Regions from separate parts of the Mumia sp. zg.B21 genome, predicted to be linked through region 1. Evidence: riboswitches for the same ligand, from Rfam matches in the RefSeq annotation. Region 1 holds a riboswitch; each other region holds the start of a gene.

Region 1 (7,289 bases):
AACCCGACCCACTCCTTCAAGGACCGCGTCGTCGCCGTCGCCCTCTCGGCCGCCCGCGAGCTCGGCATGACGGTCCTCGCGTGCCCGTCGACGGGCAACCTCGCCAACGCCGTCGCCGCGGCCGCGGCCCGTGCCGGCATCAAGAGCGTCGTCTTCATCCCGGAGAACCTCGAGCGCCCCAAGATCCTCACGACCGCCGTGTACGGCGGCACGCTGGTCGCCGTGCGCGGCAACTACGACGACGTCAACAAGCTCGCCAGCGAGATCGCCGGCGAGGAGGAGGGCTGGGCGTTCGTCAACGTCAACGTCCGTCCCTACTACGCGGAGGGCTCCAAGACGCTCGCGTACGAGACCGCGGAGCAGCTCGGCTGGCGGCTGCCGGAGCAGGTGGTGATCCCGGTCGCCTCCGGGTCGCAGCTGACCAAGGTCGACAAGGGATTCACCGAGCTCGGCCGGCTCGGCCTGGTCGACCCGACGCCGTACAAGATCTTCGGCGCGCAGGCGACCGGCTGCTCGCCCGTCGCGCAGGCGTTCCGGGAGGGCAACGACGTCGTCCGTCCGGTCAAGCCCGACACGATCGCCAAGTCCCTCGCGATCGGCAACCCCGCCGACGGGCCGTACGTGCTCGACACCTGCCGGCGGACCGGTGGTGCCGTCGAGGACGTCTCCGACGACGAGGTGCGTGACGGCATCCAGCTCCTCGCCCGTACGGAGGGCATCTTCGCCGAGACCGCGGGAGGCGTGACGATCGCGACGCTCAAGAAGCTGCTCGCCGACGGCCGGCTCGACCCCGAGGCGGAGACGGTCGTCTTCAACACCGGCGACGGGCTCAAGACGCTCGACGCCATCGCGGACCGGGTCGGCCCCGCCGCGACCATCGACCCGACCTACACGGCCTTCACCGCCGCGAACCTCGTCTGACCGAGAGGACACCATGAGCGTCTCCGTCCGCATCCCCACGATCCTGCGCACCTACACCAACGGCGACTCGGAGGTGACCGTCGACGGCGAGACCGTCGCCGGTGTCATCGAGGCCCTGGAGGCGTCGTTCCCCGGGATCAAGGCGCGCGTCGTCGACGAGACCGGCGCGATCCGCCGGTTCGTGAACGTGTACGTCGGCACCGAGGACGTGCGCTTCGCCGACGGGCTCGAGACCTCGGTGCCCGCCGGGCAGCAGGTCTCGATCATCCCGGCGGTCGCCGGCGGCTGACGCCGGACCGGCGGGGGCCCGCCGGCGTCAGGTGCCGACGAGACCGGTTGTCGGGCTGGAGGCCAGGCTCGTCTCGCGTCGGGGGATCCGGCCCGCCCCGTACGCCGTGCGACCGGCGCGCACCGCGCCGGCCATGGCCGACGCCATCGCGGGCGGGTCGCCCGCACGGGTGATCGCGGTCGCGCAGAGCACGGCGTCGCATCCGAGCTCCATCGCGAGTGCGGCGTCGGAGGCGGTGCCGATGCCGGCGTCGAGCACCACCGGGACCGCGACCGCCTCCGCGATCGCGGCGATCGCGCGAGGGTCGGTGACACCGAGGCCGGAGCCGATCGGCGAGCCGAGCGGCATCACGGCCGCGCAGCCGACGTCGGCGAGGCGGCGGGCGGTGACGAGGTCGGTGTTCGTGTAGGCGAGCACCGTGAAGCCCTCGCGCACCAGGGTCTCGGCGGCGTCGAGGAGCTCGACCACGTCGGGCAGCAGCGTCACGTCGTCGGCGACGACCTCCAGCTTCACCCAGGCGGTGCCGAGGGCCTCGCGCGCGAGGTTCGCGGTGAGGACCGCCTCACGCGCGGTGCGACAGCCCGCGGTGTTGGGGAGCAGCCGTGCGCCGTGCTCGCGGACGACGTCGAGGATCGAGCTCGGCGCTCCCGGGTCGACCCGGCGCATCGAGACGGTGACGAGCTCCGTGCCGCTCATCTCCAGGCACCGACGGAGGACAGCGGGGCTCGGAACCCCTCCGGTACCGAGGAACAGCCGGCTCGTGAACGGCACTCCGGCCACGGTGAGCGGGGACGGGTCGGTGGTCGTCAGCACGACTCTCACCCTCCTTGGACGGCGGTGACGACGTCGACCTCGGCGCCGTCGCGGACGAGGTGGTCCTCCCATCGGGAGCGCGGCACGACGATGCCGTCGACGGCGACTGCCACGTCGGTACGTGGCAGCGCGAGCGTGCGGAGCAGCGCGAGCACCGTGAGAGGCTCGGCGAGCGCGTGGGCCTGGCCGTTGAGACGGATGGTCATCGGGCCTCCTGGAGTGTCGGCGACAGGCGAAGCGGGTCGGTGTGACCCGACCCCTCAGGTGGCGAGGACTCCTCGACGAGCGCGGTGATCACGTCGGCGGTCCAGGGCGCGAGGAGCACGCCGCCACGATGGTGCCCGGCGGCGACGAGGAGACCGGGGATGCCGGTGGCCCCGACCAGCGGCAGGTGGTCCGAGCTCGAGGGACGCAAGCCGGCTGCCGCCTCCACGAAGGCGCAGTCACGCAGCTCCGGCACGACCTCGACCGCGTCGTGAAGGAGGTCGTGCACCCCCTCCACGGTGACGGTCGTGTCGTACCCCCGCTCGAGCATGGTCGCGCCGACCACGATCTCGCCGTCGTTGCGCGGGACCAGGTAGACGGGTCGGCCGCGCACCGCGGCGCGCACCGTCCGGGCCAGCATGGGCCGGGGGGCATGCAGCCGCAGGATCTCGCCCTTGACCGGGCGCACGGCGTCGCGCAGCCACTCGGGTGCGCCCTCGGTGGTGCGTAGCCCGACACCGTTGGCGAGGACCACCACGTCGTGGCCGCGCGCGCGCCCGTCCTGCCTGGTGCGGACACGCAGCGTGTCGCCGTCTCGCACCAGGTCGACCGTGTCGTCGACGGCGGTCACGTGCCGACGCGCGCATGCCGCCAGCAGAGCAGCGAGCAGAGTGCGGTTGTGGACGCTGCGGTCACCGGGGATCTCGACGACGGCGCGCAGCGCTGGGTGCAGCGCCGGCTCCCGGGCGCGCACCTCCCGCCGGGTGAGCGGGTGGTACGGGATCGTGTGGGTGTCGAGCAGCGCGGTGACCCGCTCCTGCTCGCGGGCATCGTCCTCGGTGGCGGCGGCGAGCAGCGTGCCCTCCCCACGGACCTCCAACGCTCGCCCGGCATCGCGTTCGAGGGCGGCCGCCATGTCCGGCCACCGTGCGAGCGACGCGACGCCGACCCGCAGCAGCGCCTCCTCGCCGTACCACGCCTCACCTGCGGGGGAGAGCATCCCCGCGGCCGCCCACGAGGCCCCACGGGCGGGCGTGGGGTCGTACGTCGTGACACGGTGACCACGACGTGCGAGCGACCACGCGACGGTGAGCCCGACGACTCCACCACCGACGACGGCGACGTCGCGGCCGGCTGGCCGGTGAGAGCGCGACACTGCTCCTGCCTCCCTTCGCCGGCATGACCCGGATCAGGTTCGACGGTCGGAGCGGCATCGGCTCCCTCTCAGCCCGTGCCCGGGCTCCCGTGGGGACCTCCGCACCGTAGGCGGGCTACGACGGCGTCGTCAAGCGGGCCCGGCGCCCGCGGGTCGAGCCGAGAAGGACGCCGGCGATGACCACCGCGCCGGATGCGAGCTCGAACGGGTCGAGGCGTTCGCTCAGGAGAAGAGCGCTCGCGCTCATCCCCACCACCGGGACGAGCAGTGAGAACGGCGCGACGGTGCTCGACGGATAGCGCGTCATCAGCAGCGTCCACAGTCCCGAGCCCACGACGGTCCCGATGACGACCGTGTAGAGGAGACCCAGCACGGCGGGCACCGCCTCGGGGGTGAAGGCGGTCACGAGCGACTCTCCGACGGCTCCCGGCCCCTCGAAGAGCAGCGAGACCACCAGCATCGGGATCGGGGGGACCACCGACATCCACAGCGTGAGGTGGAGCGGGTTGGAGGGGTGCGCCTGGCGGTTCGCGAGGTTGCCGAACGCCCAGCCGAGCGCGGCCAGCAGCGTGAGCACCACGGGGAGCAGGGCTGCCGTCTGCGACCGGTGCCACGCCACGCCGGCGAGCCCGGCGATCGCGATCACGATGCCGAGAATCTGCCGGCCGCTGAGCCGTTCGCGCAGCAGGACGCCGGCGAGCACCACCGTGAAGGGCGCGGAGGCCTGGAGCACCAACGAGGCGAGTCCTGCGGGCATGCCCGCACGCATGCCTACGTACAGGAAGAAGAACTGTGCGATCCCGAAGCCTGCGCCGTACCCGATCAACCAGCGCAGCCTGACGTCCGGGCGCGGGACGAGAAGCACGGTCGGGACGGCGAGCAGCCCGAAGCGCAGCGCGACGCAGAACATCGGCGGGAAGTGCTCGAGCGAGGCGTGGATGGCGATGAAGTTCAGTCCCCAGGTGATCGCCACCAGTACGGCGAGGAGACGGTCGCGGGTGGTCACGAGAGCCAGCGTGCGCTTGCGCCTGGGTGAAGCACAATCGAATACTCCTACGACTACGATGTAGCGTTGCTTCAATGAAGGATGCTGGCATCGACGTCGACAAGCTCGCGATCGTGCGGGAGCTCGCCGAGCGGGGGAGCATCACGGCGGTCGCTGCGGCGACGTACCGGACGCCGTCGGCGGTCTCGCAGACGATCAAGGCCCTCGAGCGTGACCTCGGGACCGTCCTCGTCGAGCGTGAGGGCCGTGGGGTCAGGCTCACCGAGGCCGGCCGGCTGCTCGCCGAGGGCGCCGTCGAGATCGCCCAGGTCGTCGCGCGCACCCGGGCCCGCCTCGAGGAGTTCCGCGGCGAGGTGGCGGGCGAGGTCGCCGTGACAGCCTTCCCGAGCGGCGCCGAGATGCTGCTGGCTCCGCTCGCGCCGCGGCTCGCGACGCGTGCGCCCGGCGTGACCGTACGGCTGAGCGACCTCGACCTCGCGGAGTACGAGCTCCGAGCGGCCACCGCCGACCACGACGTGGTCGTCGGGCACTCGGTGGTCGCGGTGCCGGACCCTGCGGCGACGGGCCTGCACGTCACGCCGCTCCTTCGTGAGCCGCTGGACGTGGCCGTGCCCCAGGATCACCGCCTCGCCGGCCGCGACCGGGTGCGACCCGAGGACCTCGTCGGAGAGCGCTGGATCGGCGTCCCTGTCGGCCATCCCTTCGACCTGCTGCTCCCCATGCTCGCCGTCGACGGACAGTCCCCTCGTGTCGAGCAACGGTTCCTCGACAACCACGTCACGGCCGCGTTCGTCGCGGCCGGGCAGGGTGTGGCGCTGTTGCCGCGGCTGTGGCGAAGAGCAGCGGAGGCACGCGGCGTCACGCTGCTCCCGCTCGACGGCGTGCGGGCGGGGCGCCACGTGTTCGCGCTCGCAAGGCCCGACCGTGCCGAACGCGCGGCTGTCCGATGCGTCCTCGACGCCCTCCTGGAGATCGCCGACGAGGCGAGATGAGGGTGTCGCCCTCGCTCGCTGCACCGGCCCACTCTTTGCACTCTCCAGGCCCGAGTGCTAGAAAGGAGAGCGTTAGCACTCGGATCATCTGAGTGCCAACGTTCCAAACGGGCCAGGACGATGAGGTCCGAAGGTCGCGGCGAGAAGGGTTTGCCGTGGACGCGGGTCGTCCGTCGCGGGCATCCCCTGGGCCATCCACCTCTACGCGGAGGAATCGCGGGAGATATGCCGAAGACCATTGCATTCAACGAGGAAGCCCGTCGCGGCCTCGAGCGCGGGATGAACATCCTCGCCGACGCCGTGAAGGTGACCCTCGGTCCCAAGGGCCGCAACGTCGTCCTCGAGAAGAAGTGGGGCGCTCCCACCATCACCAACGATGGTGTCAGCATCGCCAAGGAGATCGAGCTCGAGGATCCCTACGAGAAGATCGGCGCCGAGCTCGTCAAGGAGGTCGCCAAGAAGACCGACGACGTCGCCGGCGACGGCACCACCACCGCCACCGTGCTCGCCCAGGCGCTCGTGCGCGAGGGCCTGCGCAACGTCGCGGCCGGCGCCAACCCGATCGCGCTCAAGCGTGGCATCGAGAAGGCCGTCGAGGCCGTCAGCGCCCAGCTGCTCGGGATGGCCAAGGACGTCGAGACCAAGGAGCAGATCGCGTCCACGGCCGCGATCTCCGCTGCTGATCCGTCGGTCGGCGAGATCATCGCCGAGGCGATGGACAAGGTCGGCAAGGAAGGCGTCATCACCGTCGAGGAGAGCAACACCTTCGGGCTCGAGCTCGAGCTCACCGAGGGCATGCGCTTCGACAAGGGCTACATCTCGCAGTACTTCTACACCGATCCCGAGCGCATGGAGGCGGTGCTCGAGGATCCCTACATCCTGATCGCCAACTCCAAGATCAGCGCCGTCAAGGACCTCGTGCCGGTCCTCGAGAAGGTCATCCAGTCGGGCAAGCCGCTGCTGATCATCGCCGAGGACATCGAGGGCGAGGCGCTGGCCACCCTGATCGTCAACAAGGTCAAGGGCACGTTCAAGTCCGTCGCCGTCAAGGCTCCGGGCTTCGGCGACCGCCGCAAGGCCATGCTGACCGACATCGCCATCCTCACCGGTGGCGAGGTCATCAGCGAGGAGCTCGGTCTCAAGCTCGAGAACGCCGACATCTCGCTGCTCGGTACGGCCCGCAAGGTCGTCGTGACCAAGGACGAGACGACCATCGTCGACGGCGGTGGCTCGGAGGACCAGATCACCGGCCGGGTCAACCAGATCCGCGCCGAGATCGAGAACTCCGACTCCGACTACGACCGCGAGAAGCTGCAGGAGCGGCTGGCGAAGCTCGCCGGCGGCGTTGCGGTCATCAAGGTCGGCGCGGCCACGGAGGTCGAGCTCAAGGAGCGCAAGCACCGCATCGAGGACGCCGTTCGCAACGCGAAGGCTGCCGTCGAGGAGGGCATCGTCGCCGGTGGCGGCGTCGCGCTCGTCCAGGCGACCGCCGCGGCGTTCGAGAAGCTCGATCTCGTCGGTGACGAGGCGACCGGTGCGCAGATCGTGCGCTCCGCCTCGACCGCCCCGCTGAAGCAGATCGCGATCAACGCCGGCCTCGAGGGCGGCGTCGTGGCGGAGAAGGTCCAGGGCCTTCCCGCGGGTCACGGCCTCAACGCGGCGACCGGCGAGTACGTCGACCTCATCGCCGAGGGCATCCTCGACCCGGCCAAGGTGACCCGCTCGGCGCTGCAGAACGCAGCCTCGATCGCGGCGCTCTTCCTCACCACCGAGGCCGTCGTCGCCGACAAGCCCGAGAAGAACCCCCCGGCCATGCCGGGTGGCGACATGGGCGACATGGGCGGCATGGGCTTCTGAGCCACCCCGCCTGAGCTCACGCTCGACGCACCACGCGGCGCCCCGTCGGTC
Region 2 (7,289 bases), on a different contig from region 1:
ACCACGGCGCCGGCTCCGCCCACGTGCGCCGCTGCGCCGAGGCGAAGCCGCGTGCGTCCATCGCCACCGACATCCGGGACGCGTCGCGCAGCGCGGACACGAGGAGCGCGAACGCGAGCGAGACCGCGTGACTCACCCGTGAGACCGGGTTGTGCGTCGGCCCGAACCCGCGCGCTCGTCGCGTCCGGTCGAGCTGGCCCCACGTCTCGCGCAGCGCACCGAAGCGTTGCATCGCCGCGGCGAACGCCACCACCGGCCGCGCCGGCAGCCGCAACCGCTGGCCGAGCTGGTCGGCCAGCTTCGACGGGTCGACGTACGCCGCGAGCACCGCCCCGGGCAGCGCGAGCACGACGATGCGCAGACCCGCGGTCAGTGCGACCTCGAGATCACGCCCACCAAGCCACCACGTCGACCACACGAGCGACACCGAGGCGACGGCGATCGCCCCGAAGCGGGCGAGCGCGAACCTCGGCGACGGGAGCAGGACGGCACCGGCGACCGCGTACGCGCCGAGAGCGAGGCACGCGGTCTGCAGGTCGCGCACCGCCAGCGAGGCGACGATCGCCAGCGTGCCGATCGCGAGCAGCACCAGCGGGGTGGCCCCTCGGACGAAGCGTCTCATCGAGCGTCGTCCCCCGGTGCGGGCGTGGGCACAGGCCCGGGCGCGACGTTACGACCGCCCTCGAGCGGCACGACACGGTCGGCCCGCGCTGCGAGATCGGCGTCGTGGCTGGCCGCGCCGATCACCGCGTCGGCACCCGCAGCGGCACGCATCCACCCCGTGACGGCAGCCCACGTACCCCGGTCCTGACCGACGGTGGGCTCGTCCAGCAGGAGGACGGGCGGACGGTGAGCCAGGGCAGCACCGAGGGCCAGCCGTCGCTGCTCCCCGCCGGAGAGCCGGTACGGGTTCGCGTCGGCGAGGTGGTCCAGCCGGAGATGGACGAGAACGGCGTCGACGTCGACCGGGACGCCGATCCGCCGGGAGGTCGCCGCGATCTCGTCGCGGACGCGGGTCGTGAGAAAGCCGTGCTCCGGGTTCTGCGGGACCCACCCGATCAGCGCGGCGAGGTCGCGCGACCCGATCCGGTGCGGCGGTCGACCCAGCCCTCGCACCTCGCCGGCACCCGGACGTCGCAGACCCCCGACGACCTCGAGCAACGTGGACTTGCCCGCCCCGCTCGGCCCGCTGAGGACGGTGACGGCCCGCGACTCCAGGGCGGCGTCGACGTCGCGCAGCGCCGCGGTGACAGTGGCGCCCCGAATGTCGGTGCGGCGCAGGTCGACGCCCAGCGCGAGCGCATCGAGGCGCGGCACCGCGCGGTCGGTCTCGACCAGCACGACCGGCGGCTCGACCGGCTCCGGCGCGGCGACCCCCGGCATCCACACCCCGACGCCGGCGAGGTCGTCGCGCAGTGTGGCGACGAAGCTCACCGGGTCGGTGTCGGCGACCACGGATCCGTCGTGGCCCAGGACGACCACACGGTCGACGTGAGGGAGCCACGGGGCGATGCGGTGCTCGACCACGACGAGGGTCGCCCCTGTCTCGGCGACGACCTCCGCGACGCAGCGGCGTACGGCGTCGGCGTTGACGTCGTCGAGCATCGACGTCGGCTCGTCGAGGAGCAGGAGGTCCGCCTGCGACGCCAGCACCCCGGCCAGCGCGGAGCGCTGAAGCTCTCCTCCGGACAGCGCGGACGTCGGGTGCTGCATGCCGTACGGCAGGCGTACGGCTCGCAGCGCGTCGCGCACCCGCGGCCAGATCGCAGCCGGGGCGACGCGGGCGTTCTCGAGCCCGAAGGCCACGTCGCGGCCGAGCCGCTCGGCGACCACCGCGTCGCCGGGGTTCTGCAGCAGCATTCCGACGCGGCCGATGGTGGTGACCTCGCCGAGGGCGTCGCCGTCGCCGGTGGTCTCGAGCACCCCTGCGGCCGCCCGGAGCACCGTCGACTTCCCGGCGCCCGACGGCCCCGCCAGCAGCACCCGCTCACCCGGGTCGACGCGCAGGTCGAGGCCGGCGACGACCGGCGTACGCCGGCCCAGCGGACGCCAGCCGAAGCCGCGGAACGCGACCGATCCGGTCACGCTCGCGGGGAAGGGCTCGTGGACGACGCCGCGGCTCGGTCGTGGTGCTCGCGACCGGCCCCGAAGGCGTCGAGAGCACCCGTCTTCGCCAGGGCCCGGACGAGCAGCCACCCTCCGACGCCCGCGACGAGCGCCCCCGACACCGCGAAGAACACGAGATAGACGAGCTGGTAGCCGAAGGCCCAGTCGGCGTAGTACGCGTACCACTCGTACACCGCCTCGAACGCCCCGGCGAGCGCGCCTGCTGCGGCGGCGACGACGACACCCCACCGGCGGTACAGGAAGAGGGCGAACACCAGCTCGACCCCCAGGCCCTGGATCAGGCCCGAGACGAGGACGGACATGCCCCACTGGTTGCCCAGCAGGCCGGAGACGACGGCTGCGACCACCTCGGTGCCGACCGCGGCGCCGGGTCTGCGGACGACGAGCCCGCCGATGACACCGCCGATCAGCCAGACGCCGGAGATCAGGCCGGAGCTCGGGGGGTAGGCGAACAGCGCCGTGCCGCTGACGACGGCGAACAACTGGTTCCATCCCCAGAACACCACGCCGATCGCCACGCCGAGCATCGCCACCGTGACGAGGTCGATCGTGCGGTAGCGGGTCGAGGACGTGCGAGGACGAATGGCATCAGCCACGGTGACTCCCTTCGCCGGTGCTAACCGGTGCAGGTTCGGAGGGTCTGCGGGCTTTCCGCACTCTCAGCGCACCGTGCCGTCGGGCACCTGCGCTCCCCTGTCGTGAGGTCGACTCTAGCCGCACCCGCGGCATCGTGACGAGCGCCCGCTAGGGCGCGGTCCGCAGCGAGGACGCCAGATCGGTCAGTGCGGAGTCGACGACGCGGTAGTAGGCCCATCGGCCTCGCTGCTCGCGGGTGACGAGGCCGGCGGAGACGAGCTGTTTCATGTGGTGCGAGACGGTCGGCTGACTCAGCCCGACCGGCTCGGTGAGGTCGCAGATGCAGGCCTCGCCTCCTTCGGACGCGGCGATCAGCGACATCAACCGCACCCTGGTCGGATCACCCAAGGCTTTGAACATCCGGGCGAGCACCGCGGCCTGGTCGTCGTCGAGGACGCCCCCGGTCAGCGGCGAGCAGCATGCTCCGGCGGAGGTCTCGAGGACGGGAAGCGTCATGTCCATCACCCCATCGTGCCACACGTATTGACATCCGTCGATCAATCGGTAGTGTTCGATGCATCGAACTTCCTCGATCTCAGGAGACATCATGACCCTCACGAACGACGAGCTCGTCGAGCAGGTCCGCGAGCGCTACGCCGCCGCCGCCGTCCAGGCCCGCTCCGGCACCACGAACGACCTGGTTCTCGCGACGACCGAGTCGTGCTGCGCGCCGGCCGCCGACGCCGCGGACTCGTGCTGCGGCGGCTCCACCGCGGAGGTCGATCCCTCGTTCGGTGCCGGCCTGTACTCGAGCGCCGAGGCGGCCGAGCTCCCGGCCGAGGCGCTCGCCGCGTCGCTCGGCTGCGGCAACCCGCTCGCCGTCGCTGCCTTGAGCCCCGGCGAGAAGGTGCTCGACCTGGGCTCCGGCGGTGGGATCGACGTCCTGCTGTCCGCCCGGCGCGTCGGTCCCGACGGCTTCGCGTACGGCGTGGACATGACCGACGAGATGCTCGACCTGGCCCGGGCCAACGCCACGAAGGCCGAGGCCACGAACGTGGAGTTCCTCAAGGGGTCGATCGAGGACGTGCCGCTGCCCGACGCGGCCGTCGACGTGGTCATCTCCAACTGCGTGATCAACCTGTCGGTCGACAAGCCCCAGGTCCTCGCCGAGATGTTCCGCGTGCTGGTTCCGGGCGGGCGCATCGGCATCTCCGACGTCGTCGCCGAGGACCACCTCACGCCGGCCGACCGTGCCGAGCGCGGGTCGTACGTCGCCTGCATCGCCGGCGCGCTGTCGCGCAGCGAGTACCTCGACGGGCTCGCCGCGGCGGGCTTCGCCGACGCGACGGTCGAGCTGACCCATGAGGCGGCCCCGGGCATGCACGGTGCGATCATCCGTGCCACCAAGCCGACTGCATGACGGTCTCCGACGCCGGCACCCGCCCCGCTCTCGCCGGGCGGCTGTCGGCGACCGACCGGCTGCTGCCGGTGTGGATCGTCGCCGCGATGGCGGTCGGGCTGCTGGTCGGGCGCCTGGTCCCCGGACTCGACGACGCGCTGGGCGGCTGGGAGATCGGGGAGGTCTCCGCGCCGATCGCGCTGGGCCTGCTCGTGATGATGTACCCCGTCCTGGCGAAGGTCCGCTACGACCGGACACGCGCGATCCTCGGCGACCGCCGTCTGATCGCGGTGTCGCTGACGCTGAACTGGATCGTGGGTCCGGCGCTCATGTTCGCGCTCGCCTGGCTGCTGCTTCCCGACCTCCCCGAGTACCGCACCGGGTTGATCATCGTCGGCTTGGCCCGGTGCATCGCGATGGTCCTCATCTGGAACGACCTCGCCTGCGGCGACCGGGAGGCCGCCGTCGTCCTGGTGGCGATCAACAGCGTGTTCCAGCTCGTCGCGTTCGCCGCGCTCGGCTGGTTCTACCTCCAGATCCTCCCCGCGTGGCTCGGCCTGCCGACGACCAGCGCCGAGCTGAGCGTGGGAGCGATCGCGATCAGCGTGCTGGTGTTCCTCGGGATCCCGCTCGCCGCCGGCGCCGCCAGCCGGCTCCTGGGCGAGCGCCTCAAGGGCCGCACCTGGTACGAGACCCGCTTCCTCCCCACGGTGAGCCCGCTCGCGCTGTGGGGGCTGCTGTTCACGATCGTGGTGCTGTTCGCACTCCAGGGCGACGCCATCACCCGCCGACCTCTGGACGTCGGACGCATCGCCGTGCCGCTGCTCCTCTACTTCGTCGCGATGTTCGCCCTCGCCTGGATCGGCTCGCGCGCCGCCGGGCTCGACGACGCACGGACGACGACGGTCGCGTTCACGGCTGCCGGCAACAACTTCGAGCTCGCGATCGCCGTGGCGATCAGCACCTTCGGCGCCACCTCGGGTGAAGCCCTCGCCGGCGTCGTCGGCCCTCTCATCGAGGTGCCCGCGCTCCTGGCGCTCGTCTACGCCGCCCGCGCCCTCCGGCCACCCCCACCTCAGGAGATCCCCCGATGAGCGTTCGCGCCGTGCTTTTCGTCTGTGTCCACAACGCAGGCCGTTCTCAGATGGCAGCCGGCTTCGTCCGGCACCTCGCCGGCGAGTCCGTCACCGTGCTGTCTGCCGGCTCCGAGCCTGCTGACCGGCTCAACCCTGTCGCCGTGGCAGCCATGGCCGAGCTCGGCATCGACATCGCCCAGAACCAGCCGCGGCTCCTCGAGACGACCGACGTCCGGCGCGCCGACGTCGTCGTCACCATGGGGTGCGGCGACACGTGCCCCGTCTATCCCGGCACCCGGTACGAGGACTGGGTGCTCGACGACCCCGCGGGACGCACCCTCGAGGAGGTCCGCCCGATCCGGGACGAGATCCGTGCCCGGGTCCGACGACTCGTCGAGAGCCTCGAGCCGGTCGACTGAGCGGAGGCGTCAGTCGACGCCGAGGTCCACGAGACTCTCGGCCACGAAGTCGCCGAGCTCTCGATGACCCGCAGGTGTCAGGTGGAGCCCGTCGTCGAGGTAGGGCAGGTCGAGCCCGACCGTCGAGACGTACGCCGCCCCGGCCCGGCCCGCGAGCAGCGCGAGCTGGGCGTCCACCCGCCGCGCCCCCCGTTCGCGGGCCGGCGCGGCGGCGGGCCCGACCACGACCACGGGCGGACCCTGCACGGACCTCATCACGCGCTCGAAGCCGGCCCGGACCGCCTCCGGCGTCTGGTCGACGTCGTTGAGCCCTCCTGCGATCACCACCAGATCCGCTCCGCCGGCCACGGCACGGGCAGCACGGGCGGCGAACCACGAGCCGTCGCACGGGCTCGCGGACCGGCTGAAGCCCGAACCGGAGAACGCGTCGACGTGGACCTGCCCCGACAACCGGGATGTCCAGGCGTCGCCGGCATCGTCCAGACCGAGCCCGGCGGACCAGGAGTCGCCGATCACGACGACCCGCTTCCCGGCGGGGGCGCCGACGACCCGGCGTGCCTCGGACTGCGACGTGAACCGCTCGCACCGCACGGCGTCGGCCCGGCTCTGCCCGAGGTCGGTGAGGAACGCCGCGCTGATCGTCAGGAGGAGCAGAACCACGGCCAGACGCGCCCGCCAGGAGACGTCCAGCAGACGTGGTCGGGCGACGCGACGTGCTCTCACCACCCCATGATCACTCCCCGCGGCGCCGAACGGTGAGAACCTGCGGAACAGATCAGGCCACGTAGACCTTCCGCAGCCGCTCGCGCACCTCCCACACCGTGCGATCGCCGGCGTGCAGGCGTACGGCGACTCCGGGTCGCAGCTCGAGGGCGCTACGGTCCTCGAACCGTACGGTCGCGTCCCCGGACAGCACCACGAACACCTCGTCGACCTCGGTGTCACGGACGGTGCCGGCAGTCATCTCCCAGATCCCGACCTCGGTGTCCCCGAGCGCAGCGAGTACGGCCGAGGCCGTCTGTGGCACCCCTGCGACGACGTCGCTCGGGTCGAGCGCGTCACCGGTGAGCGCGTGCGTCCGCACGTCGACGGAGACGACGCGGTCGTCGACGGGATCCATGTCTCTCACCCGCCCGTGAACGTCGAGGCGACGGCGGCGTTGTCGTCGCCCGAGCGGCGCAGCACCGCCCACACCACCGCGAGCGCAGCGAGTGTGAGGAGCAGCATCACGGTCGACACCGCGGCGATCTCCGGCCGCAGCCCGACCTTGAGCGACCCGAACACATAGACCGGCCACGGCGTGTAGCCGGGGACCTGGATGAACGAGGCGACGATCGTGTTGTCGAGGCTCAGCGTGAACGCCATCAGGGCGCCGGCGAAGATGCCGGGCCAGGCCAGCGGCATCGTGACCTGACGGAACCTGTTCCACGGGTTCGCGTACAGGTCGGCCGCCGCCTCCTCGATCTGCTCGTCCATCCCCCGCATGCGCGCCCGGACGATGAACGTGACCACGGCGAGCGCGAGCGAGGTGTGCACGATGACGAGCCGCACCATCCCGTTGTTGACGACCGAGAGCCCGCCGTCGGTCCCGAGCGTCACGAGCCACGGCAGGATCGCGATGCCGTCGATGACCTCCGGCGTGATCAGCGTGACCGCGAGCAGCGCGGTCAGCAGCCCCGCCCACCGGGCGCC
Region 3 (7,289 bases), on a different contig from region 1:
GAGCGCCGTACGGACCCGCCTGTCCCGAGCGCGTCGACGGCTTCGCGACGCCCTTGGCGACGACCATCCCGAACCCGGACGCGTGATGAGCGTCGGCACCATGCTCAGCCCTGAGGAGGGACGATGAACGACACCGACCTCGACCGCCGGCTCAGCGCCGCCGACCCGTACGTGCGGCACGCGACGCCTGACCTCGGCGGAGCCGACCGAGCCCTGCTGGACGAGATCATGGCCGACACCGCTCGACGCCCGCAGCGGTCGAGACGATCGTGGCGCTTGCCACTGGCCGGAGCGCTCGCGTCCGCTGCCGTCATGGCCGCAGCCCTCCTCGTCCCTGCTTGGGTGGGCTCGACCGACGACCCCGAGACGCCGGCCGCGCCTCCTGCCGCCTCCGAGCCGACGGTCGAGGCGCCCATCCGCTACGCCGCCGCCGTCGTCGAAGCCGCCGGCCGCCAGCCGCGGCTGCTGGTCGGCGAGCCCGGCTGGAAGGTGACCCACGTGTACGGGTTCGCCGAGGACGAGGGCACCATCGTGTTCACCCAGGGCGATCGCGAGCTCGAGTTCGTCTGGTACCGAGCCGACCAGTACGCCGGCTACTTCGAGGACCGTCTCGACGTCTCTGCTCCGCGACCGTTCTCGATCGACGGGCAGGACGGCAGCGAGTTCCGATACTCGACCACGGACATCGCCGTGATGCTGCGCCCGTCCGGCGGCACGTTCTCCGAGATCCGCACCGGCGGCGGCTGGAGGAATCGCGCCGAGATCGTGGCTGTCCTGCGAACGGTTCGAGCGGTCTCGGTCCCGGAGTGGCTCGCGGCGATGCCGCCGGAGATCGTCACTCCCGACAAGGCCTCGCAGGTGATCGACGAGCTGTTGGCCGGTGTGCCGCTCCCGCCGGGACTCGACCGTGCGTCACTCGACGACCTCGGCACCAACGACCGCTACCAGCTCAGCGCCCAGGTGCTCGAGCCGGTGGTGTGCGGCTGGGTCGGAGAGCTCCGGCGTGCCGAGGACGCGCGAGACGACCGGGCGAGGAAGGCCGCCGTCGAGGCGCTGGCAAGCGGGCGCCGCTGGCCGTTGCTCGCGCCGATGGACGCCGAGGGCGAGTATGCCGACGGGGTCCGGGCGGTGGCCGACGCGGTCCGCGACGGGGTTCCGACGCTCACGGTGCGGGAGATGTCCGGCTGCCCGTGACGGCAGGTGGGCGCGGGGAGGTCAGGCCCTCGGCCAGGTCTCCCCGCGCCACGACGCGTCCCAGAACATCCACTCGAATCGCGTCGCGCGCTCGTAGGCGGCGAGCATCTTCGTACGGCGCTCGGGCGTCGCCGCCGTCGCGAGGTGGTCGGCCCACCCCTCGGCCCGCGTGACCGCGGCGTCGAAGGCGGGGTCGGAGTAGGTGTCGATCCAGGCGCGGTAGGGATGCGCAGCGTCGGTCGCCTGTGCCGCGATCGCGCGCCCAACCTCCAGATAGACGCGGAAGCACGGCAGCACACCCGCAAGACCGACCTCGACCGGTGCGTACGCGGCGTCGGCGAGCAGCGTGCCGGCGTAGGCCTGACAGGTCGGCGTCGGCTCCGCCGCATCAGGCCCGTCCGGGTCGAGGCCGCGAGGCACGAGGAACTCCGCGTGCATCAGCCGCTCGGCCTCCACCGCCTCGGCGGCCGCGCGTGCGAGGCCGGCTGACAGCGCCGGGTCGCCCGCACGCGCGGCCAGCATCGCGAGCGTGCTGCCGTAGCGGGAGAGGTAGTGGGCATCGTCGAGCAGGTAGCGGCCGAACACGTCCTCCGGCAACGTCCCGGCGGCGAGACCGACCACGAAGGGGTGCTCGAGGATCGCGTCGTACCAGCTCGCGACGTGCGCCCACGCGGCCTCGGAGAACGTCCTCTCGTCCGTCACCCGCGCGACCTCCAGAGGTGGTCGACAGGTCCGTGGCCGCGACCCACCGAGTGCTCGGCGCCGCTGCGCAAAGCCCCGGTCAGGTAGTCCTTGGCCTCACCCACCGCCTCGCGCAGCGGCAGGCCGAGCGCGAGGCCGGACGCGATCGCCGACCCCAGCGTGCAGCCTGTCCCGTGCGTGTTGGGGCTGTCGATCCGCGGTGCACGATAGGTGCACGCACCCTCCGCGTCGACGAGCACGTCGATGCTCTCCGGACCCTCGAGGTGTCCGCCCTTGACCAGCGCGGCTGCAGCGCCCGCTGCGCGCAACGCGCGCCCGGCGGTCGCCAGCCCGTGGGGATCGGTCGCCGGCGCGGTGCCGGTCAGGACCGCAGCCTCCGGCACGTTGGGCGTGACGACGGCCGCCAGCGGCAGCAACGTCGTACGGATGGTGTCCACCACGTCCTCCCCGACCAGCGTGTCGCCGGAGGTGGCCACCATGACCGGGTCAAGCACGACGGGCACGTCCGCGGCGTGCAGGACGTCGGCGACCGCGAGCACGATCTCCACCGTGCCGAGCATCCCGATCTTGACCACGCTCACGTCCAGGTCGTCCAGCACGGCACGCACCTGCTCGGCGACGAACGCCGCAGGCACCGGGTGGATCCCGAAGACGCCGCGGGTGTTCTGGACGGTGAGCGCGGTCAGGGCCGCGGCGCCGTACACGCCGAGGGCGGTCGCCGTCTTGAGGTCCGCCTGGATCCCGGCGCCGCCTGAGGGGTCGGAGCCGGCGATGGTGAGCATGACGGGCACGGCGCTCAGGGCTGGACCTCCGAGCGTGCGGCGAGGGCGGCGTCGACGACCTCGCGGAGCGTGCGGGCGGCCGCACGCGGCTCGGGTGCCGAGCAGATCGCGGAGACCACGCAGATGCCGTCGGCGCCGGCGGCGACGACCGACGCGGCGTTCGATGCGGAGATGCCACCGATCGCGACGAGCGGGAGGTCGTCCGGCGTTGCCGCGCGCAGGCGGCGTACGCCGTCGAGTCCCCACGGCGCGGTCGTGTCGGGCTTGGTCGGCGTCGCCCACACCGGGCTGACCGCGAGGTAGCTGCACGCGGCGAGCGCCTCGGCGTCGTCGAGCTGGGCCAGGTCGTGCAGCGACCACCCGACGACCGCGTCGTCGCCGAGCACCTCTCGCACTCGCGCGGGGTGGAGATCATCGGGCCCGATGTGCAGGCCCGCACCGGGCACGGCGCGCGCCGCCGCGAGGTCGTCGTTGAGCACGAACGACGCACGGTCACCGACGCGCGCGGCGATCCTCGTGGCCAGCCGGATGCGTTCGTCGGTCGACGCGTGCTTGTCGCGGAGCTGGACGGTCGTCGCTCCCCCGTCGACGGCGTCGGCGACGACGTCGACCAGGTCCGCACCGTGAGGCACGGACCCGGTGACGAGATAGAGACGGACGTCTCCGGCCGGGCCGACCATCAGCGCGCGACGACCTCGGCGACCGCCTCGGAAGACAACGTGGACAGCGCGTCCAGCAACCGCCAGCGCAGCGATCCGGGACCCTCGGCGAGCGGCGCGGCCTTCTCGATCGCGGCCGTCAGGATCGCCAGTGCGCTCGCCGACGCCTCGAACGCGTCGTCGTGGACCGCGCAGGCCGCGGCGACCAGGGCGCTCGCGGAGCACCCGAGCGCGGTGATCATCGGGGCGCGCGCATCGCCGCCGTGGATCTCGGTCGTACGGGTGCCGTCCGTGACGATGTCGACGGCGCCCGTCATGGCGACGACGGTCTCCAGCTTGGACGCGAGCGCCTCGGCGTCCGTACGGACGTCGGCCGTATCGGCGTCGGCGTCGACCCCTCGCCCTGCCCCCGTCGAGGTCGCGATCGCAAGGATCTCGCTCGCGTTGCCCCGGATCACCGTCGGGCGGTGCTCGATCAGGGCAGCGGCGGACTCGCGCCTATAGGTGGTCGCGCCGACCGCGACCGGGTCGAGGACCCACGGCTTGCCCGTGGCCGAGGCGACCTCGACCGCGGCGAGCATGCCGTCGACCCACGGCGGGGACAGCGTGCCGATGTTGGCGACGACGGCCTGGGCGATGCCGGCGAACTCCGCGGACTCGTGCGGGTCGTGGACCATCGCCGGAGAGGCGCCTGCGGCATTGAGCAGGTTGGCGGCGATGTCCATCGACACGTAGTTCGTGATGACCTGCACCAGCGGGGTCTGCGCCCGGAGCTGGTCGTGGACGTGGGCAGCGGTACGGGGTTCGAGCATCAGGCTCCCTCTCGCCGGTATGACCCGGATCAGGTTCGGCGGGTGTGTTCTCAGCCCTTCGGGCACCCCGGCCTTGCAACTGCTGGCGACGATAACAGAAGTGCCGGGAGCCCCTTCCGCGACGTCGCACCGGCCCGCTAGCGTTCGGGCAACCCACCCGACTCCTTCCCACGAGGGGTATGCATGGCTTCCGCCCGTCGCGTCCGTCGCGCCTGGCGCCGCGGAGGGGTTCACGAGGTCTATCTCGCGTCCCGCCGCTGGCTCGCTCGTCTCATCTACCCCGGAGACCTCCCCGCGGCCCGCCAACGCCGACGGCGGTGAGTCCGGTCCCACGCCGTGATGCGCGTGGGACCGGGCTCACCGCCGGTCGGGACGTACGAGGGTCAGCGCGCAGCGGTGCCCTCGGTGTAGTCGTCGTCGCCGCTCTTGACCCAGGCCATGAGCTTGCGCAGCTCGCGGCCGGTGCCCTCGATCGGGTGCTCCTCGCCCTCGGCGCGCAGCTTCTTGAACTCTGCCGCACCGGCGTCCTGGTCGGCGATGAAGCGCTCGGCGAACGCGCCGTTCTGGATGTCGGCGAGGACCGCCTGCATGTTCTCCTTGACGCGCGCGTCGACGACCCGCGGACCGGAGACGTAGTCGCCGTACTCGGCCGTGTCGGAGACCGACCAGCGCTGCTTGGCGATGCCACCCTCGTACATGAGGTCGACGATCAGCTTGAGCTCGTGCAGGCACTCGAAGTAGGCGACCTCGGGCTGGTAGCCGGCCTCGGTCAGGGTCTCGAAGCCCGCCTGGACCAGTGCGGAGACGCCGCCGCAGAGGACCGCCTGCTCACCGAACAGATCGGTCTCGGTCTCCTCGGTGAACGTCGTCTTGATGCCGCCGGCACGCAGGCCGCCGATGGCCTTGGCGTAGGAGAGGACCAGGGGCCACGCGTTGCCGGTGGCATCCTGCTCGACGGCGACGAGGACGGGGACGCCACGGCCCTCGACGTACTCGCGGCGGACGAGGTGACCGGGACCCTTGGGGGCGATCATGCCGACGTCGACACCGGCCGGCGGCTTGACGTAGCCGTAGCGGATGTTGAAGCCGTGCCCGAAGATCAGGGCGTCGCCGTCGTTGAGGTTCGGCTCGATCGCCTCGGTGTAGAGGCTGCGCTGCGCCGGGTCGGGCGCGAGCACGACGATGACGTCGGCCTCGGCGCACGCCTCGGCCGGGGTGAGCACCCGAAGGCCCTCGTTCTCGGCCTTCTCACGGCTCTTCGAGCCCTCGGGGAGTCCGACGCGGACGTCGACGCCGGAGTCGCGCAGGGACAGCGCGTGGGCGTGGCCCTGGCTGCCGTAGCCGAGGACGGCCACGCTGCGGCCCTGGATGACGCTCAGGTCGGCGTCGTCGTCGTAGAACAGCTCAGGCACGGGGTTGCTCCTTCTCGTGGTGCCGTGTGGCACCGGGTGGTGCCGCTCGGATCAGACGTACGGCCCCTATCGACCGTACGCTCAGGCGGTCTGGGTGGACGCGCCGGGGACCGCCCGCAGGGTGCGGTCGGTGATCGACCGTCCTCCGCGACCGATCGCGACGCGTCCGGACTGGGCGATCTCGCGGATGCCGAAGGGCTCGAGCACCTTCAGCATCGCGTCGAGCTTGCCGGGGTCTCCGGTCGCTTCGATGGTCACCGCGTCGACGCCGACGTCGACGACCTTCGCCCGGAACAGCTGGACGGTCTCCAAGACCTGTCCGCGCGTCCGTGAGTCGGCGCGGACCTTGATCAGCATGAGCTCACGCTCGACCGAGGTGGTGGGCTCGAGCTCGACGATCTTGAGGACGTTGACGAGCTTGTTCAGCTGCTTGGTGACCTGCTCCAGAGGCAGCTCGTCGACGTTGACCACGATCGTCATCCGCGAGATCTCGGGGATCTCGGTCGGCCCGACCGCGAGCGAGTCGATGTTGAAGCCGCGGCGCATGAAGAGGCTCGCGACGCGGGCGAGCACACCAGGGGTGTTCTCGACCAGGACGGACAGGGTGTGCTGGCTCATCACAGTTCCTCGTCACCGAACTCGGGCGCCATGTCGCGCGCGATCTGGATCATGTCGTTGCTGACTCCGGCCGGGACCATCGGCCACACCATCGCGTCGCGGTGCACGACGAAGTCGATGACGACCGGCGCGTCGGTGATGGACATCGCCTTCTCGATCACCGCGTCGAGGTCCTCGGCCTTCTCGCACCGCAGCCCGACGCAGCCGTAGGCGTCGGCGAGCTTGACGAAGTCGGGGATGCGGGCCTCGTCGGCGCCGGTCTGCAGGTCGGTGTTGGAGTAGCGGCCATCGTAGAAGAGCGTCTGCCACTGCCGGACCATGCCGAGCGACGAGTTGTTGATGACGGCGACCTTGATCGGGATGCCCTCGAGCGCGCACGTCGCGAGCTCCTGGTTGGTCATCTGGAAGCAACCGTCGCCGTCGATGGCCCACACCACCTCACCGGCGCGGGCGACCTGCGCTCCCATGGCGGCAGGGACGGAGAAGCCCATCGTGCCCATGCCGCCGGAGTTGATCCAGCGGGCGGGGCGCTCGTGCTCGATGAAGTTGGCAGCCCACATCTGGTGCTGTCCCACGCCGGAGGTGTAGGTCGCGCCGGGGCCGGCGATCTGGCCGATGCGCTGGATCACCCGTTGCGGCGACAGCGACCCGTCGTCCGGCTCCTCGTACCCGAGCGGGTAGCGGGCGGAGAGCGCCTGCATCTGCCCGCGCCACGGGGTGTAGTCGGCGGGGTGCTCGGCGTACTCGGCCTGCAGCGCGACGACCAGGTCGGCGATCACCTCACGGCAGTCTCCGACGATCGGCACGTCGGCGGTGCGGTTCTTGGAGATCTCAGCCGGGTCGATGTCGGCGTGGATGACCTTGGAGCCGGGCGCGAACGACTCCAGGTGCCCGGTCACCCGGTCGTCGAAGCGCGCACCCAGCGAGATGAGCAGGTCGCTCTTCTGGAGCGCACCGACGGCCGCCACCGTGCCGTGCATGCCCGGCATCCCGAGGTGGAGGGGGTGGCTGTCGGGGAACGCGCCGCGCGCCATCAGCGTCGTGACGACAGGGATGCCGGTCATCTCGGCGAGGACCTTGAGCTCGGTCGAGGCGTTGGCCTTCACGACG

The links. A riboswitch is a leader RNA that binds a small molecule or an ion and turns the genes downstream of it on or off. The one in region 1 is predicted to bind thiamine pyrophosphate.
Region 2: linked by a shared signal. The riboswitch ahead of KV100_RS08145 (ECF transporter S component) and the one ahead of thiO (glycine oxidase ThiO) in region 1 are both predicted to bind thiamine pyrophosphate.
Region 3: linked by a shared signal. The riboswitch ahead of thiM (hydroxyethylthiazole kinase) and the one ahead of thiO (glycine oxidase ThiO) in region 1 are both predicted to bind thiamine pyrophosphate.

What each region holds. Positions count from the first base shown of each region.
Region 1 covers NZ_JAHWCJ010000002.1:896,655-903,943, forward strand. Annotated here, with positions in the region: gene thrC (threonine synthase) at 1-921, shown strand, start outside; gene KV100_RS13165 (MoaD/ThiS family protein) at 935-1,210, shown strand; gene KV100_RS13170 (thiazole synthase) at 1,238-2,023, opposite strand; gene thiS (sulfur carrier protein ThiS) at 2,029-2,229, opposite strand; gene thiO (glycine oxidase ThiO) at 2,226-3,383, opposite strand; TPP riboswitch at 3,392-3,476, opposite strand; gene KV100_RS13185 (EamA family transporter) at 3,499-4,389, opposite strand; gene KV100_RS13190 (LysR family transcriptional regulator) at 4,464-5,381, shown strand; gene groL (chaperonin GroEL) at 5,607-7,238, shown strand.
Region 2 covers NZ_JAHWCJ010000001.1:1,688,011-1,695,299, forward strand. Annotated here, with positions in the region: gene KV100_RS08135 (energy-coupling factor transporter transmembrane protein EcfT) at 1-622, opposite strand, end outside; gene KV100_RS19915 (ABC transporter ATP-binding protein) at 619-2,085, opposite strand; gene KV100_RS08145 (ECF transporter S component) at 2,082-2,723, opposite strand; TPP riboswitch at 2,713-2,832, opposite strand; gene KV100_RS08150 (metalloregulator ArsR/SmtB family transcription factor) at 2,872-3,225, opposite strand; gene arsM (arsenite methyltransferase) at 3,311-4,123, shown strand; gene arsB (ACR3 family arsenite efflux transporter) at 4,120-5,196, shown strand; gene KV100_RS08165 (arsenate reductase ArsC) at 5,193-5,597, shown strand; gene KV100_RS08170 (SGNH/GDSL hydrolase family protein) at 5,607-6,320, opposite strand; gene KV100_RS08175 (cupin domain-containing protein) at 6,373-6,717, opposite strand; gene KV100_RS08180 (ABC transporter permease) at 6,723-7,289, opposite strand, start outside.
Region 3 covers NZ_JAHWCJ010000001.1:329,303-336,591, reverse strand. Annotated here, with positions in the region: gene KV100_RS01755 (RNA polymerase sigma factor) at 1-127, shown strand, start outside; gene KV100_RS01750 (hypothetical protein) at 124-1,194, shown strand; gene KV100_RS01745 (TenA family protein) at 1,216-1,896, opposite strand; gene thiD (bifunctional hydroxymethylpyrimidine kinase/phosphomethylpyrimidine kinase) at 1,893-2,678, opposite strand; gene thiE (thiamine phosphate synthase) at 2,693-3,358, opposite strand; gene thiM (hydroxyethylthiazole kinase) at 3,358-4,149, opposite strand; TPP riboswitch at 4,138-4,229, opposite strand; gene ilvC (ketol-acid reductoisomerase) at 4,533-5,561, opposite strand; gene ilvN (acetolactate synthase small subunit) at 5,643-6,179, opposite strand; gene KV100_RS01715 (acetolactate synthase large subunit) at 6,179-7,289, opposite strand, start outside.